DNA from 2 places in the Ramlibacter sp. PS3R-8 genome. Region 2 is predicted to be linked to the other one. Evidence: predicted binding sites of a transcription regulator. Region 2 holds the regulator's gene; the other holds the start of a gene.

Region 1 (7,672 bases), 1.4 Mb from region 2:
TTGACCAGGCGGGACAGTTTGTCGGAAAGGGCGGAGGTGGCCATGGGCTGGAGTGAGTGGGGGTTGCGCCACACGCTCCGTGGGAACGCGAGGAAGGGCAGGATGCCAGGGGATAAACTCGTCCCATGATTTTATCCAGTGCGTCGCCGGCGGGGGTGGCGCTGACGTTGGCGGCCGCGGTCGCCTACGCAGTGCCCGCCGCCGGTGCGTCGCGGCTGAGCGAGCACGCCGCCCGCCTGGCCCTGGTGGCGGCCTGGGTGCTGCACGGCTGCGTCCTCGCCTGGGGCCTGGTGGGGGACGCGCCGCGCTTCGGCTTCGCGCCCGCGGTGTCGGTGACCGCCTGGCTCGTGCTGACCGTGTACACGGTCGAAACCAAGGTCTTTCCGGAACTGCGCGGCCGCTGGGCGCTGGCCGGCCTGGGCGCGGCCGCCGTGGTGCTGGCGTTCATCTTCCCCGGCACGCCGCTGCACACCACCGCCTCGCCATTGCTCCCCCTGCACTGGGCGCTGGGTATCGCTTCGTACGGCCTGTTCGCCGCGGCGGTGGTGCACGCATGGCTGATGCAGCGGGTGGAACACACCATGCGCCACGCGCGGGAACCGCAGGCCGGCCTGCCGCTGCTGACGCTGGAGCGCCTGACCTTCCGCTTCGCCACCGCCGGTTTCGTGCTGCTCACCGCCACGCTGCTGGCGGGCCTGTTCTTTTCCGAAGTGCTGTATGGACGCAGCTGGCGCTGGGACCACAAGACGGTGTTCTCGGTGCTGTCGTGGCTGGTGTTCGCGCTGCTGCTGCTGGGCCGGGCCCGCTTCGGCTGGCGCGGACGCAAGGCGGTGCGCGTGATCTACATCGGCTCGCTGCTGCTGCTGCTGGCGTACGTGGGATCGCGCTTCGTCATCGAGGTGATCCTGAGGCGCCCGGCATGAAATACGTGGTGCTGCTGGCCGTGCTGGTCATCGCCTACATGGTGTGGCGCAGCAACCGCATCGAGCGCCGCGGGCCGCCACCGGGGGCGCCCGGCGCGGCGAACGCAACCCCGCAGGAAATGATCGCGTGTCCGGTCTGCGGCCTGCACCTGCCGCGCGCCGACGCCGTCACCGACGCCAAGGGCCTGGCGTACTGCAGCCAGGAACACCGCCTGCTGGCCGGCGACTGATCCCCATGGCCACCGACACCACCGGCTTCTCGCAGTCCACCTGGACCTGGGATACGCCCATGCCGGTGCAGGCGTCGGAGGCCTCGGCCTTCCACCGGCTCTGGCTCGGTTTCATGCTCGCGCGCGCCGGCATCGCGCTGGTGCTGCTGGTGTTGCTGGGCGGGATGATGGCGCTCGGCCTGGCTCCCTTCAGTCCGTGGCTGCTGGTGCTGTGCGCCACCTACCTGGTCGCCTCGCTCGCGGTGCGCATGTTCACGCGGCCGGCGCCGCCAGGGCGCACGTTCGATCCGCAGTGGGTCTCCACCATCGGCATCGACCTGCTGGCGTTTTCCACCCTGCACTTCCTGCAGGCGGCGGGCCTGAACTACTCGCCGCTGTTCGCGCTGCCGGTGCTTACCGCATCGGTGCTCGGCTCCACCCTGCTGGCGATGGGCACGGCCGCCGCCGTGACCATCCTGATGCTGGCCGACGCGTGGCTGCAGGCGCTGGAGTTCGCCGACCACACCTCGCGCATGGTGCAGGCGGGGCTGGCCGGCGGCGGCTATTTCGTGGTCGCCCTGCTGGCCAACCAGCTGGCCATGCGGCTGGCACGCGAGGAACAGGCCGCGCGGCTCAGCCTGTCGGCCGCCCGCACGCAGGCGCACGTGAACGAAGTGGTGATCGAAACCCTGGCCGACGGCGTGCTGGTGGTGGGGCCCGACTGGCGGCTGCACGCGGCCAACCCGTCGGCGCGGATGCTGCTCGGCTGGCAGGCGCGCGAGGCGCCCGCGTCGCTGGCGCTGGTGTCGCGTCCCGGCTGGAAGCCGCTGGCCGCACTGGCCCAGCGCACCTTCTCCGAGGGCGAGCCGCAGACCGCGGAGCTGGCGCTGGAGCTGCGGCCCGGCGAGCGCCTGCACCTGCGTGTGCGCACCCGCCTGACGCCGCCGCAGGACCCGCTGATCGATTCGCTGTGCGTGATGTTCATGCAGGACCTGCGCGAGGCGGAGGCGCAGGTGCGCACGGAGAAGCTGGCGGCCATGGGCCGCATGTCGGCCGCCGTCGCCCACGAGATCCGCAATCCGCTGGCCGCCATCGCGCAGGCCAACTCGCTGCTCGCCGAGCAGCTCGCGGATGCGGAGCAGCAGCAGCTCAGCGCGCTGGTGCGCAAGAACACGCAGCGCCTGTCGCAGATCGTCGACGAAATCCTGAACCTCGCGCGGGTGCAGGAGCCCACCACCGACTGGCTGGAACTGGACCAGGCCGTCGCCGCCGTGGCCCAGGAATGGCAAAGGTCCGCGCAGGCGGGCGGGCGCCTGCAGTTGCTGCAGCGGGCCGGCACCGCGTGGGCCGCCTTCGACGGCGAACACCTGCGCCGGGTGCTGGTGAACCTGCTGGACAACGCGCTGCGCTATGCCTCCATGGCGCCCGGCGCCATCCTGGTGGCCACGTCGCTGGACGGCCACCAGTCGCGCGTGCAGGTCTGGAGCGACGGTGCGCCGCTCGACCCGGGCGTGCAGCGCCACCTGTTCGAACCGTTCTTCTCCTCGGAAAGCCGCTCCAGCGGCCTGGGCCTGTACATCTGCCGCGAGTTGTGCGACCGCCACGGAGCGGCGATCGCGTACGCGCGCGGGCCGGCGCCGGACGGCAGTGGCCGCGACGGGAATGCCTTTACCGTGGCTTTCCGCACGCGCGCCAGCGTGATGCCCGCCTTCCCCTTTGACACAATACGCGCCTGATGGCTTCCACCACCGCCACCCCGGCCCACGTCCTCGTCGTCGATGACGAACCAGACCTGCGAACGCTCTACGAGCTGACGCTGCTGCGCGAGGGCTACCGCGTGGACGCGGCCGGGACGCTGGAGGAAGCCTGGCAGCTGCTTGGCCAGGCGAAGTTCGACGCGGTGATCACCGACATGCGGCTGCCCGACGGCCTCGGCCTCGAGCTGCTGCAGCGCATGAGCGCGCAGCAGCGCAGCGAACGCTGCGTGGTGATGACGGCGTATGGATCCGCCGAAAACGCCGTCGAGGCGCTCAAGGCCGGCGCCTTCGACTACCTGACCAAGCCGGTGGACCTCAAGCAGTTCCGCAGCGTGGTTGCCTCCGCCATCCTGGAGACGGCCGCCGGCGACAAGCCGCGGCCCTCCACCGGCCCGCTGCGCACGGCCACGGCGAGCGCCGAGCGCGGCACCGGCAGCGGGGCGTTGCAGCGGCTGGTCGGCGAATCGGCGCCCATGCGCAACGTCAAGGAGCGCGTGGCCAAGGTGTCGCGCAGCATGGCGCCGGTGCTGGTGCGCGGCGAATCCGGCACCGGCAAGGAGCTCGTGGCGCGTGCGATCCATGCGTGCAGCCACCGTGCCGACGGGCCCTTCGTGGCCGTCAATTGCAGCGCGATCCCCGAGACGCTGCTGGAAGCGGAATTCTTCGGCGCCCGCAAGGGCTCCTACACCGGCGCGGCCGCGGACCGTGAGGGCTATTTCCAGGCGGCGCGCAAGGGCACGCTGTTCCTGGACGAAATCGGCGACCTGCCGCTGGCCATGCAGTCCAAGCTGCTGCGGGCGATCCAGGAAAGGCAGGTGCGGTCGCTGGGCTCCACGCAGGAGGAGGAAGTGGACGTGCGCATCGTCAGCGCGACGCACCGCGACCTGGCCGGCGACGTGCAGGCGGGCCGCTTCCGCCAGGACCTGTTCTACCGGCTCAACGTGATCGACATCGTGGTGCCGCCGCTGCGCGAGCGCCGCGAAGACCTGCCGATGCTGTGCGAGGCCCTGCTGGCGCGCATCGCGCAGGAAGCCGGCGTCGCGGCCCCGGTGCTGTCGCCGGCGGTGCTGTCGCAATTGCAGGCCCACCCGCTCACCGGCAACGTGCGCGAGCTGGAAAACCTGCTGCACCGCGCCCTGGCGCTGAGCGACGGCACCGAATTGCAGGTCGACTTCGCGCCTTCCGCGGCCACCGCGTTGAGCGGCGAACCGGCTGCCGCGGCAGAGCCCGCAGCGCCGGCGACCGCGGCCCTGCTGCCGTCGGACCTGCAGGCCCACCTGGACCAGCAGGAGCGCGAGATCCTGGTGAAGGCGCTGCGCGAAACCAATTTCAACCGCACCGCCGCGGCCCAGCGCCTGGGCCTGAGCCTGCGCCAGATCCGCTATCGCATCGCACGGCTGGCGATCGCCACGCCCGGCAGCGAAGAGGCCGATGAGCAGCCCGCGAGCCCCTGACGGCGGCGCGCTCCTGTGGGACGCGGGCTGGTACCGCTTTGCGCGCAGGCTGGATTCTCCGAATTTCGGCTCCCGCCCGGCCGGCGCCAGGATCGACCTGGTCGTCGTCCATTCCATCAGCCTGCCGCCCGGCGTGTATGGCGGCGACGAGGTCCAGCGCCTGTTCACCAACACGCTGAACTGGGACGCGCACCCTTACTTCAAGGGCATCGAGGGCATGCAGGTGTCCGCGCATTTCTACATCCGGCGCGATGGCGCGCTGTGGCAATTCGTCAGCTGCGACGACCGCGCCTGGCACGCGGGCCCGTCCTCCTGGCGGGGCCGCGGCAACTGCAACGACGACTCGGTCGGCATCGAGCTCGAAGGGCTGGAAGGCGAGCCATTCGAGCCGCAACAGTACGAAGCGCTCGCCAGCGTGTGCGCCGCAGCCGCGCAGCACTACCCGATCCAGCACGTCGCCGGCCACGAACACATCGCGCCCGGACGCAAGAACGACCCCGGCGCGGGCTTCGACTGGCCGCGCTTGCGGCGCAACCTCGGCTGGCCGGCCGGCTGGTTTCCACAAGGAAGTTGCTGACCGGCAACGGGCCGCACGCGAGCAACAAGTGTGAGTGGATGCGCGTTGCACGCGCAAATCGTGCGGCAGGCCGCACCAAGCCTTGCGGCGGATGAGCACTGCCGCGCGCAGCGCGCAGTCACAGCCACTGCACAAGCTATCCACAGGCTTACGCACTCCCAGACCCGTGACAACCACTACCTATAGTGCTTGTCACGCCCTCAGCCACTAGATATAGTGGCTCGCACACCGGTGGGCCGCTAAACTCGCGACCCACGCAAGAACCACCGCAGCACCGAGGAACGCCTATGCAACCTGCCCTCTCCACCCCGTCTTCTTCCGTCATCGGCGCCGGCAACGCCACCGCGCCGGCCGCCACCGGCCAGTCCGCCGCCAACCCCCTTGCCCAATACCAGATCATCCGCCGCAACGGCGCGGTGGTGCCGTTCGAGCCCAACAAGGTTGCGATCGCGATGATGAAAGCCTTCCTGGCCGTGCATGGCACCCAGGGCGCCGCTTCCGCCAGCGTGCGCGAGCAGGTCGACCAGTTGACGCAATCCGTCGTGCGCGCGCTCGTGCGTTCGCGCCCGGGCGGCGGCACCTTCCACATCGAGGACGTGCAGGACGCCGCGGAGCTGGGCCTCATGCGCAGCGGCCACCATGAAGTCGCCCGCGCCTACGTGCTGTACCGCGAGCGCCGCGCCCAGGAGCGCGCCAAGCAGGCGCAGCAGGAAGCGCCGGCCGCGCCGCAATTCCACGTGCTGGACCAGGGCCAGCGCGTGCCGCTGGACGTCGAAGGCCTCAAGGCGCTGATCCTGGCGTCGTGCGACGGCCTGGGCGCCGACGTCAAGCCGGACCCGATCTACGCCGAGACCCAGCGCAACCTGTATGACGGCGTGCCGCTCGACGAGGTCTACAAGGCCTCCATCCTGGCCGCCCGCACGCTGATCGAGAAAGAACCCGACTACACCTTCGTCACGGCCCGCCTGCTGCTGCACACGATCTTCAAGGAAGTGGTCGGCCGCGAAGTGGCGCCCGCCGAGCGCGCCGAGGCGTACGCGGACAACTTCCCGCTGTTCATCAAGAAGGGCGTGGAAAACGAGCTGCTCGACGAAAGGCTGCTGCAGTTCGACCTGAAGAAGCTGGCCGGGGCGATCAAGGCCGACCGCGACCTGAAGTTCGACTACCTGGGCCTGCAGACCCTGTACGACCGCTACTTCCTGCACGTGCGCAAGAGCCGCATCGAGCTGCCGCAGTCGTTCTTCATGCGCGTGGCCATGGGCCTGTCGCTCAACGAGATCGACCGCGAAGCCCGCGCCGTCGAGTTCTACGAAGTGCTGTCCAGCTTCGACTTCATGTCCTCGACGCCGACGCTGTTCAACGCCGGTTCGCTGCGCTCGCAGCTGTCCTCCTGCTACCTGACCACCGTGCCGGACGACCTGGACGGCATCTACGAGTCGATCAAGGAAAACGCGCTGCTGTCCAAGTTCGCCGGCGGCCTGGGCAACGACTGGACCCGCGTGCGCGCGCTGGGCTCCCACATCAAGGGCACCAACGGCGAGTCGCAAGGCGTCGTGCCGTTCCTGAAGGTGGTGAACGACACCGCCGTGGCGGTGAACCAGGGCGGCAAGCGCAAGGGCGCCGTCTGCGCCTACCTGGAAACCTGGCACCTCGACGTGGAAGAGTTCTTCGAGCTGCGCAAGAACACCGGCGACGACCGCCGCCGCACCCACGACATGAACACGGCCAACTGGATCCCGGACCTGTTCATGCGCCGGGTCATGGAAAAGGGCGAGTGGACGCTGTTTTCGCCTTCCAACGTGCCCGACCTGCACGACAAGTTCGGCAAGGACTTCGAGAAGGCCTACCTGGCCTACGAGGAGAAGGCCAGGCGCGGCGAGATCAAGCCGAGCAAGACCATTCCGGCCAGCGACCTGTGGCGCAAGATGCTCTCGATGCTGTTCGAGACCGGCCACCCCTGGATCACGTTCAAGGACGCCTGCAATGTCCGCTCGCCGCAGCAGCACGCCGGCGTGGTGCATTCCTCCAACCTGTGCACCGAGATCACGCTGAACACCAGCGACACCGAGACGGCGGTCTGCAACCTGGGCTCCGTGAACCTGCTGCAGCACCTGAAGGACGGCAAGGTCGACAGCGACAAGCTGAAGAAGACGATCACCACGGCGATGCGCATGCTCGACAACGTGATCGACATCAACTACTACGCCGTCAAGAAGGCGCGCGACTCCAACATGCGCCATCGCCCGGTGGGCCTGGGCGTCATGGGCTTCCAGGACGCGCTGTACGAACTGCGCATTCCCTACGCCAGCAAGGAGGCCATCCAGTTCGCCGACGAGTCGATGGAGGCCGTCTGCTACCACGCCTACTGGGCCTCCACCGAGCTGGCCCGCGAGCGCGGCAAGTACTCCAGCTACAAGGGCTCGCTGTGGGACAAGGGCATCCTGCCGCTCGACTCGCTGAACCTGCTGGCCGACGCCCGCGGCGAGCAGTATGTCGACGTCGACCGCTCCACCACCCTGGACTGGGACGCCCTCCGCAAGAAGATCGCCGCCGACGGCATGCGCAACAGCAACTGTGTGGCCATCGCCCCGACGGCGACCATCTCCAACATCATCGGCGTGGACGCCTCGATCGAGCCGTGCTTCGGCAACCTCTCGGTCAAGTCCAACCTGTCCGGCGAATTCACGGTGATCAACCACTACCTGGTGCGCGACTTGAAGCGCCTGGGCCTGTGGGACGACGTGATGGTCAT
Region 2 (7,672 bases):
GATGCAGGTGATGACCGGCATCCACAGCGACAAATACGAGAACTTCGGCGGCAAGCTGGCCGCCTTCGACCCCGTGACCAACCTGCGGGTCGGCGCCAAGGTGTTGCAGGAATGCATACAGCGGGCCGGCTCGGTCCAGGCGGGGCTGAAGTTCTATGTGGGCGCGGCCCTTCACCCGGACGATGGCGGCTATGGCGACAAGGTGCTGGCCGAGCACGCCCGGCTGAAGGAAGTGGCGAGCGGCCGGGCCGTGCCGCTGGCGACCCCCCCGGCAGCGCCCCTGCGCACCGCGGTCCCCATGCCCATCCCCTCCGCGCCCGCCAAGGAAGACGACGCGCCGACCCCGGCGGTCTGAGACGCCCGGTCGCTTCGAGCGGGTAAACTAGCCCGGCACGCGACTGGCGATAGGCGCCCCGCCCGGGGCGCTGACGTGGATCCATCCGGGGGCCCGCCCCCGCACCAACCACTGGGAAGCGTGCCGCGCGCGAGCTCCGCGCGCGACCCGCCGTTCGCCTGGGCAGCCCTCGTCAACGACAGGGAACCATAGGACTGCCATGTACGACCGCAACATCCTCATCGAACAGACCGACCCCGAACTCTGGGCCGCCATCCAGGCCGAGAACCGCCGCCAGGAAGCACACATCGAGTTGATCGCCAGCGAGAACTACGCCTCGCCCGCCGTCATGGCCGCCCAGGGCACCCAACTCACCAACAAGTACGCCGAGGGCTACCCCGGCAAGCGCTATTACGGCGGCTGCGAGAATGTCGACGTGGCCGAGCAGCTGGCCATCGACCGGATCAAGCAGTTGTTCGGCGCCGAGGCCGCCAACGTGCAGCCGCACTCCGGCGCGCAGGCGAACCAGGCGGTCTTCCTGGCGTTCCTGAAGCCCGGCGACACCATCATGGGCATGAGCCTGGCCGAAGGCGGCCACCTCACCCACGGCATGGCGTTGAACATGAGCGGCAAGTGGTTCAACGTCGTGAGCTACGGGCTGAACAAGGACGAAGCCATCGACTACGACGCGATGGAGCGCAAGGCCCACGAGCACAAGCCCAAGCTGATCATCGCCGGCGCGTCGGCGTACTCGCTGCGCATCGATTTCGAACGCTTCGCCAGAGTGGCGAAGGACGTCGGCGCGATCTTCATGGTCGACATGGCGCACTACGCCGGACTGATCGCCGCGGGCGCCTACCCGAACCCCGTGCCTCATGCCGACGTGGTGACTTCCACCACCCACAAGAGCCTGCGCGGACCGCGCGGCGGCTTCGTCCTGATGAAGGCGCAGCACGAAAAGGCGATCAACAGCGCCGTCTTCCCCGGCCTGCAGGGCGGACCGCTGATGCACGTCATCGCCGCCAAGGCGGTCGCGTTCAAGGAAGCGCTGTCGCCCGAGTTCAAGGGTTACCAGCAGCAGGTGGTGAAGAACGCCCAGGTCGTCGCCGAAACGCTGGTGCAGCGCGGGCTGCGCGTGGTGAGCGGCCGGACCGAAAGCCACGTGATGCTGGTGGACCTGCGCTCCAAGGGCATCACCGGCAAGGAAGCCGAGGCGGTGCTGGGGCAGGCGCACATGACGATCAACAAGAACGCCATTCCCAACGACCCGGAAAAGCCGATGGTCACCAGCGGCCTGCGCATCGGCACGCCGGCCATGACCACGCGCGGCTTCAAGGAGGAGGAGGCGCGCCTGACGGCCAACCTGCTGGCCGACGTGCTCGACAAGCCGCGCGACGCCGCCAACATCGCCGCGGTGCGCGAGAAGGTCAACGCCCTGACCCGCCGCTTCCCGGTCTACAGGTAAAGCCCCGGATGAAGTGCCCCTTCTGCAGCAACGCGGACACCCAGGTGGTGGAGACCCGCATGGCGGAGGACGGCGACTTCATCCGCCGCCGCCGCCAGTGCGCCCACTGCGAAAAGCGCTTCACCACCTATGAGCGGCCGGACGTCACTTTCCCCGCGGTGGTGAAAAAGGATGGCCGGCGCATCGACTTCGAACGCGCCAAGCTGCTGGCCTCCATGAACCTGGCGCTGCGCAAGCGCCCCGTGTCCACCGAGCAGATCGACGGCGCCGTGGAGCGCATCGAGGAAAAGCTGCTGGGCCTGGGCGTGCGCGAAGTGCCCTCCTCCCGCATCGGCGAAATGGTGATGCGCGAGCTCAAGAAGCTGGACAAGGTCGCTTACGTGCGTTTCGCCAGCGTGTACCGCAGCTTCGAGGACGTCGACGAGTTCCGCACCGTCATCGACGAGATCCGGCGCTGATCTGCACCACCATGCCGGGGTCGGCTCGTCGCCGAACCCGGCCTACGACTTGCGGCCGGTCGGCGCCTGGAAGTCGATCTCCAGCCGCACCTGAGAGCGCACCGCGACGCGGTCCACCTCTCCCGGGCTGAAGCGGGCCGCCGCGAAGGCTTCGCGGATGCTGCGCTCGAACGCCGGGTGCACATCGGGCGAGTCCAGCCGCAGCTTCTGCACCGCACCGCGCTCGTCGATGAACAGCGTCACCCGCACCTTCAGGTCCACCGTGCCGTCCACGTCGTTCGGGAAAGGCACGTCCACGTGGCCTACCAGCTTCGGCGTCACCGTGAGCTGTCCGCGCGGCAGGTAAGGCGCATCCGGCGCGGGTGCGGCAGTTCGTTCCGGGGTGGCCGGCCCCAGGGTGGGTGCCGTGGCGGCAGCGGCAACCGGCGGCGGGATGGACTCGGTGGTGCCGCGCAGAGCGGCCGGCGTCTCGGGCGCGGTGGGCGCCGGCTCCGCAGTTGCCGTCGGCTGCACCGGACGCACCTGGAACGCGAGCGGCGCGCCGTGCAGCGCGCCGTGGAGGGCGGGAGCCGGCTGCACCGTCGCCAGCCAGGCAAACACCGCCCCGTGCCCCAGCAGGGTCACGGCGACGGCCTGCCAGAAACCGCGGCGGCGCTCCAACTCAATCCACCAGTTCCCGCCAGGAGGTCCGGCGCAGGACAGGGCTGCCGCCGGATGACGTCCCGACCAGCGATTGCAAGGTGCCGTCGCTGCGCGTGATGATGCTGACCACGCTGCCGGGGTTGTCACCGGTGGTCAGCTGGACCAGCGTCAGGCCCTGGATCATCACGTTGCCGATGTAGGTGGAGCTCGAGGCGCCGCTGCCGATGCTGAACTCGTACAGGAAGGACTGGCCCCCCACCGTGCAGCTCTCGTCGTTGGGCAGGTTGGAACCCACGAACAGCGTCTCCAGCGCGAGCTGCGGATTCACCGAAATGCGCTCCCCGGCCGGAAGGTCGGCCCGCCAGCCTGCCTTGGTCAGCCAATCGACGGCATTGTTGGTGCTGGTTCGGGCCGTACCGCTGGCGCTGATGGTCTGCGACACGAAGTTGGTGTTGGAGCGCACGTCGCCATAAGACGAGTCGATCAGCGGGTCCTTCATCGCGTAGAGGGACTGCACGCTGCCGTCAGTCAGGTCGGACGTGCCCAGGTACTTGCCTGTTCCGACGAAGACGACCGGATAGCGCGAGCCATTGTGGGTGATCTCCGCCACCGAAGGCTTGGTGGTCACCGGCTGGGCCCCACCGTCGGGGTTGGTCAGCTGGGCCAGGCGCAGCGCGGCGTTGTTGGGGGCGACCACGCCGTCGATGTCGAAGCGCCACAGGTTGCCCAGGATGTCCCCGCCGTAAAAACGCTTGGACACGTTCGCCAGTTCGGAATCCACCCAGGAGTTGATCTTTGCCAGGCCGCTCGGCGTGGTGGTGTCACCGGCGGCGGTGGTGCCGCTGGTGAAGGTGTCCACCTGCGTCAGGAGCGTGCCGGTGTTCGCGTCCAGCACGAACAGGTGACCGTTGCCGTCGCCCGGACTCACGTTGTTGTAGCCGGACGCGAACACCACCACCCATGTGCCGTCGCTGCGCTTCGTGATGATCGGGTTGCCGTAGCTCAGGCCGAGGTTGTCGTTGGTGAACTCCCACATCTGCTTGGGGTTCGCCGGGTCCGTGAGGTCCAGAGCGTAATAGCCCCGCCCGCCGGCATTGAGGCCGCCCACGACGATGGTCTTCCAGGCGCCGTCCACATAGATGTCGCCCATCTGCGGCGAACCGTCCACGAAGTAGGAGTGGTGGTTGGTGAAGTTGCGGTCCGCCAGCTTGTACAGCTTGGGCATCACGAACGAAGGAATGTAGGCCCACCTTTCATCACCGGTCAGGCGGTCAAAGGCGTGCAGCATGCCGTCGTTGGAAGCGGCCAGCACCACGGCAGTCCGCGCCGGCGAGGCGTTCACGAAAGTCTGGTAGTCGTTCTCCGTGTACTTGAAGCCCGGCTTGCCGACGAACAGCGGCGAGGCATTGATGATGTCGCCCAGCAGGTGGACGCGCGAGCGGTAGTAAGCCATCGTCCTGTCACCGCGGATGAACTTGACCAGGTTGTCTGCGGTGTTGGCGCTGGCCTTGGTTGCCGTGTCCAGGTCCGCGCACTGTTCCGGCGCGCTGCCGCCGTCGGCCCCTGGCTTGCTGCAGAAGTTCTCGAAAGAGCCGATGTAGCCATCGTCGCTCAGGTTGGTGGTCGTGAACGTTTTCAGCGTCGTGCCGCCCGCCGGATTCCGGTAGTAGATCGTGCGGCTGGCCGGCGTCTGCAGATCCAGTCGGGCCTTCGCGGACCACGTGGTGGTGGTCGAAATCGCGCCGCTCGTGGGCGAAATGCTGAAGGAAAGAACGTCACCCCACCAGTCCTGCGTGCGGAACTGCGCGACGTAGATGTCGTTGTCGCCTTGCACCGGCTGCAGCGACGAGGTCGATGCCGCGGACGCGGCGCCGGTGGTCCCCGCGATGGTGTCGATCACGGCAGTCAGGCTGCTGGCCAGCGTGGCCGGGTCACCCGCGCTGAAGTACTTGCCCCGGCCGTTGACCGCGGCGTGCCACAGGTCGTCGATGTTCTCGGGGCCGCCACCACTGGTGCTCGCGGTCGGCGCGGCCCAGTTCCGGCTGTTGTTGATGATGTCGCGGAAATCGCCGGTCGTCTGCTCCTGGTAGTTCGGGTCGTACGTCATGTAGCCGTTTGCGCCCAGGCCCAGCGTGAAGGTGGTCATGTGCTGCCACTGCGCGGTGTCGCCATAGGAATACCCGGCCTCCTTGACGTCGCCCGACCCGTTGTTCCGGCAGATGTCGTTGCCGAGCGCGCCAATGCAGTTGCTCAGCCCACTGGTCCGCAAGTCGGTCTTGTAGTAATACATTGCCACGTCGGCCAATGTGTTCAAGCTGCCGCCGCTGGTGGTCGCGGCCGTGGTGCTGACGTGCGCGCTTTCCACCGTGCTCGTGCTGAGCGGAGTGACGCTCTGGGCGCCGTTCTGCGTGCGAGTGGGACCCGTGCTGCTGACGATGCCGTTGGACACCGGCGCCTGGGGGCTCGTCGTGGACGGGAGGTTCGTAGCGGTCACGTTGCTGGGATTGGAAGCGTTGTTCACGCAAGAGGCGCCCGACGGGACCGAAACGCTCGTACTGGCGACCCAGGAGGTCTGGCCCGCGGACACCACCGTGGTGGCCGGCGCGGGCGGTGTGCCGATGGCGGTCGTGACGGCCGCGGTGCCCGTGACGTTCGTCGGCGTGGAAGTGGTCGTACTGCTGGACAGCGCCCCCTGGGTGGTCGTGTCGCTCACCTGCACTCCGTTCACGACCTTCACCACCCGGGTCCAGGGCGTGATTTCCCGAAGCGTGGAGACGTGCGTGGACGTCGACGGCTGCCGGGTCGTGGTGGTCATGTAGGTCGTCGTGGTGCTCAGCAGGTCACTGGTTTCGCGGATCGTGCGCTGCACGCTCCTGCCGCTGCTGCAATCCACGCCGCCCGGGAAGATCCGGTAGGTGCCGGCCGGAGTCCCGGCAGTCCCCGGGCTGTTGTACCGGAACTGCGTGGCGCTGATCACCGTGATGCTGACGTTGTCCGCCCTGAACGAGAGGTTGAACGTGCCGCTGTTGCCGCCGCCAATGTCGATGACATCACCGGTGACGAGGTTGTGGCCGCCAGCGACAGTCACAGTCACGACGCCTGCGGCACGGGTAAGGTTCGCGCCCACGTCGAACTCGGGAACGAGCACGAAATTGTCGCGCCGCTGTCCAGCGTTCGCGCTCGCCGGTGCGGTCGTGGAGGTGCTCCGTGTGACCGTGCTGGTCGTGACGTAGGGGATGACGACAGTGGTCAAGGTGTCCTTGGTCACCGTCCAGGTTTCGGTGGTCGTGTCCGTCACGCTGCCGCCGTCGAACATCGGCCGCAACGTTGCCCCGCCGTCCTGCTGGCCCACCAGGGTGGTTCCGTCCAGCTTGTAGGGGCCGTACGACGAAGTCTCGTATCCGGTGTTCCAGTAACCGTCCGTGGACAGCAGGGTGAAGTTGCGCTGGCAGGAGTACTGGACGGGGTCGACCGTCTGGCTCGGCGCCTTCTTGGCGTAGTACTGGCCGGCCTTGGCCAACGCACCGCGCAGCGGGGTCGTCATCGTGGCCGGCGGGACGGTGGCGAAGAGCTTGGTATAGAACAGCTCCTTCTGGGCAGCGTCGAAGTCCCGGATGTTCAGGAACTTCGTACCTTCCACCGCGTTGGTGGAGCTGATGGTGGTGAAGCCCACGCGGTAGTCTTTGTCCACCGTGCGGAACGCCCTGGACACGGCCGTCTTCATCAGCTTCATGCGGTCGGTGTAGTACGCCTTCCAGTTCGCGTACTTCTGTGCAGCGACGGCATCGCCGCCGTCGACAGCGAATGGAGTGAACACGCCGCTGCCGGGTTCGGCAGAAGTGGGAGTCGTGCCGATCGGGCGGATTGGACTGTTGCACTCCTTGTAGAAGGTGGTGCTCGTGATGACGGTTCCGTCGGTCGCGTAGGAGAAGCCCAGCTTTTTCTGCACGCCGGTGTAAGTGAAGTAGGTGTTGGCGAGGCCGCGACCGATCTTGCCGCCCGACAGGCTTCCCGTGCCGACGACTGCCAGCACCTTCAGGGTCATGGTGCCGCTGCTCATGGCGGTCACGACAGCGGTGAAATACTTGCTGGCGGAACCGTACACCGTCACCAATCGGCTCGATCCCGTCGTCGAGAAATAGTCACTCGCGTTTCCGCTCGACAGCGTTACGGATACCGAAGCGCCCGCAGCCGGCCAGGTGCTGATGTTGTTCAGGCTGCGCGTATCCGTCACCTGGGTGGCCGGATCCAGCACTGCGAGGTCGCCGAGGGTAGCGTCCGCACCCGTGTGGTCCACCGGCAGCAGGTACGAAGTGGCGGGGCTGTAGGCCAGGCCGTTGCATTGCTGTGACCGCTGGCCATACTCCGTGGCGTCGAAATCATCCGCCGAGTCCGGCATGTGGTCGCGCAACATCGAGCCCGAATCGTCCAGGATGAACATGATGTTCGGCTTGACCACGTCGTTGGAGGACGTGAACAGCGGGGCGTTGGCGATGTCGGTCGTCGCTGCAATGACGGTGCCGCAGAACAGTCCCGCAAGCAACGCGGCCGCCGCGCGCGATCGTCGCACCCGGGACTGGAGTTGAAGGTCAGCGAGTTTCATGATGGGCTTTCGGCGGCTGTCCGTCAGAAGTGGACGAGGGATTCGGTGAAGGTCACGGTATTGCGCGGCCCTTCCACGCGCACGATGACGCGGAAGTAGGGACCTGCGATGCCGGTGCTGATGCGGCCGCCGGGGTTGAGCTCGCCGCGCTCGAGCGCGGTCGATGTGGA

Evidence for each region. The regulator NrdR, encoded in region 2, represses ribonucleotide reductase genes. The targets are predictions, from matches to a motif close to CACNANATNTNGTG.
Region 1: WG902_RS06610 (ribonucleoside-diphosphate reductase subunit alpha) is a predicted target of NrdR. The motif match lies at 5,126-5,139, and genes of this name have one in related genera.

The regions. Positions count from the first base shown of each region.
Region 1 covers NZ_JBBHGT010000001.1:1,399,743-1,407,414, reverse strand. The annotation lists gene ffh (signal recognition particle protein) at 1-44, opposite strand, end outside; gene WG902_RS06635 (cytochrome C assembly family protein) at 126-923, shown strand; gene WG902_RS06630 (PP0621 family protein) at 920-1,153, shown strand; gene WG902_RS06625 (sensor histidine kinase) at 1,159-2,868, shown strand; gene WG902_RS06620 (sigma-54-dependent transcriptional regulator) at 2,868-4,343, shown strand; gene ampD (1,6-anhydro-N-acetylmuramyl-L-alanine amidase AmpD) at 4,321-4,920, shown strand; gene WG902_RS06610 (ribonucleoside-diphosphate reductase subunit alpha) at 5,208-7,672, shown strand, end outside.
Region 2 covers NZ_JBBHGT010000001.1:32,345-40,016, reverse strand. The annotation lists gene WG902_RS00205 (lytic transglycosylase domain-containing protein) at 1-355, shown strand, start outside; gene glyA (serine hydroxymethyltransferase) at 555-1,799, shown strand; gene nrdR (transcriptional regulator NrdR) at 1,808-2,257, shown strand; gene WG902_RS00190 (energy transducer TonB) at 2,300-2,917, opposite strand; gene WG902_RS00185 (pilus assembly protein) at 2,919-7,502, opposite strand; gene WG902_RS00180 (pilus assembly PilX family protein) at 7,526-7,672, opposite strand, start outside.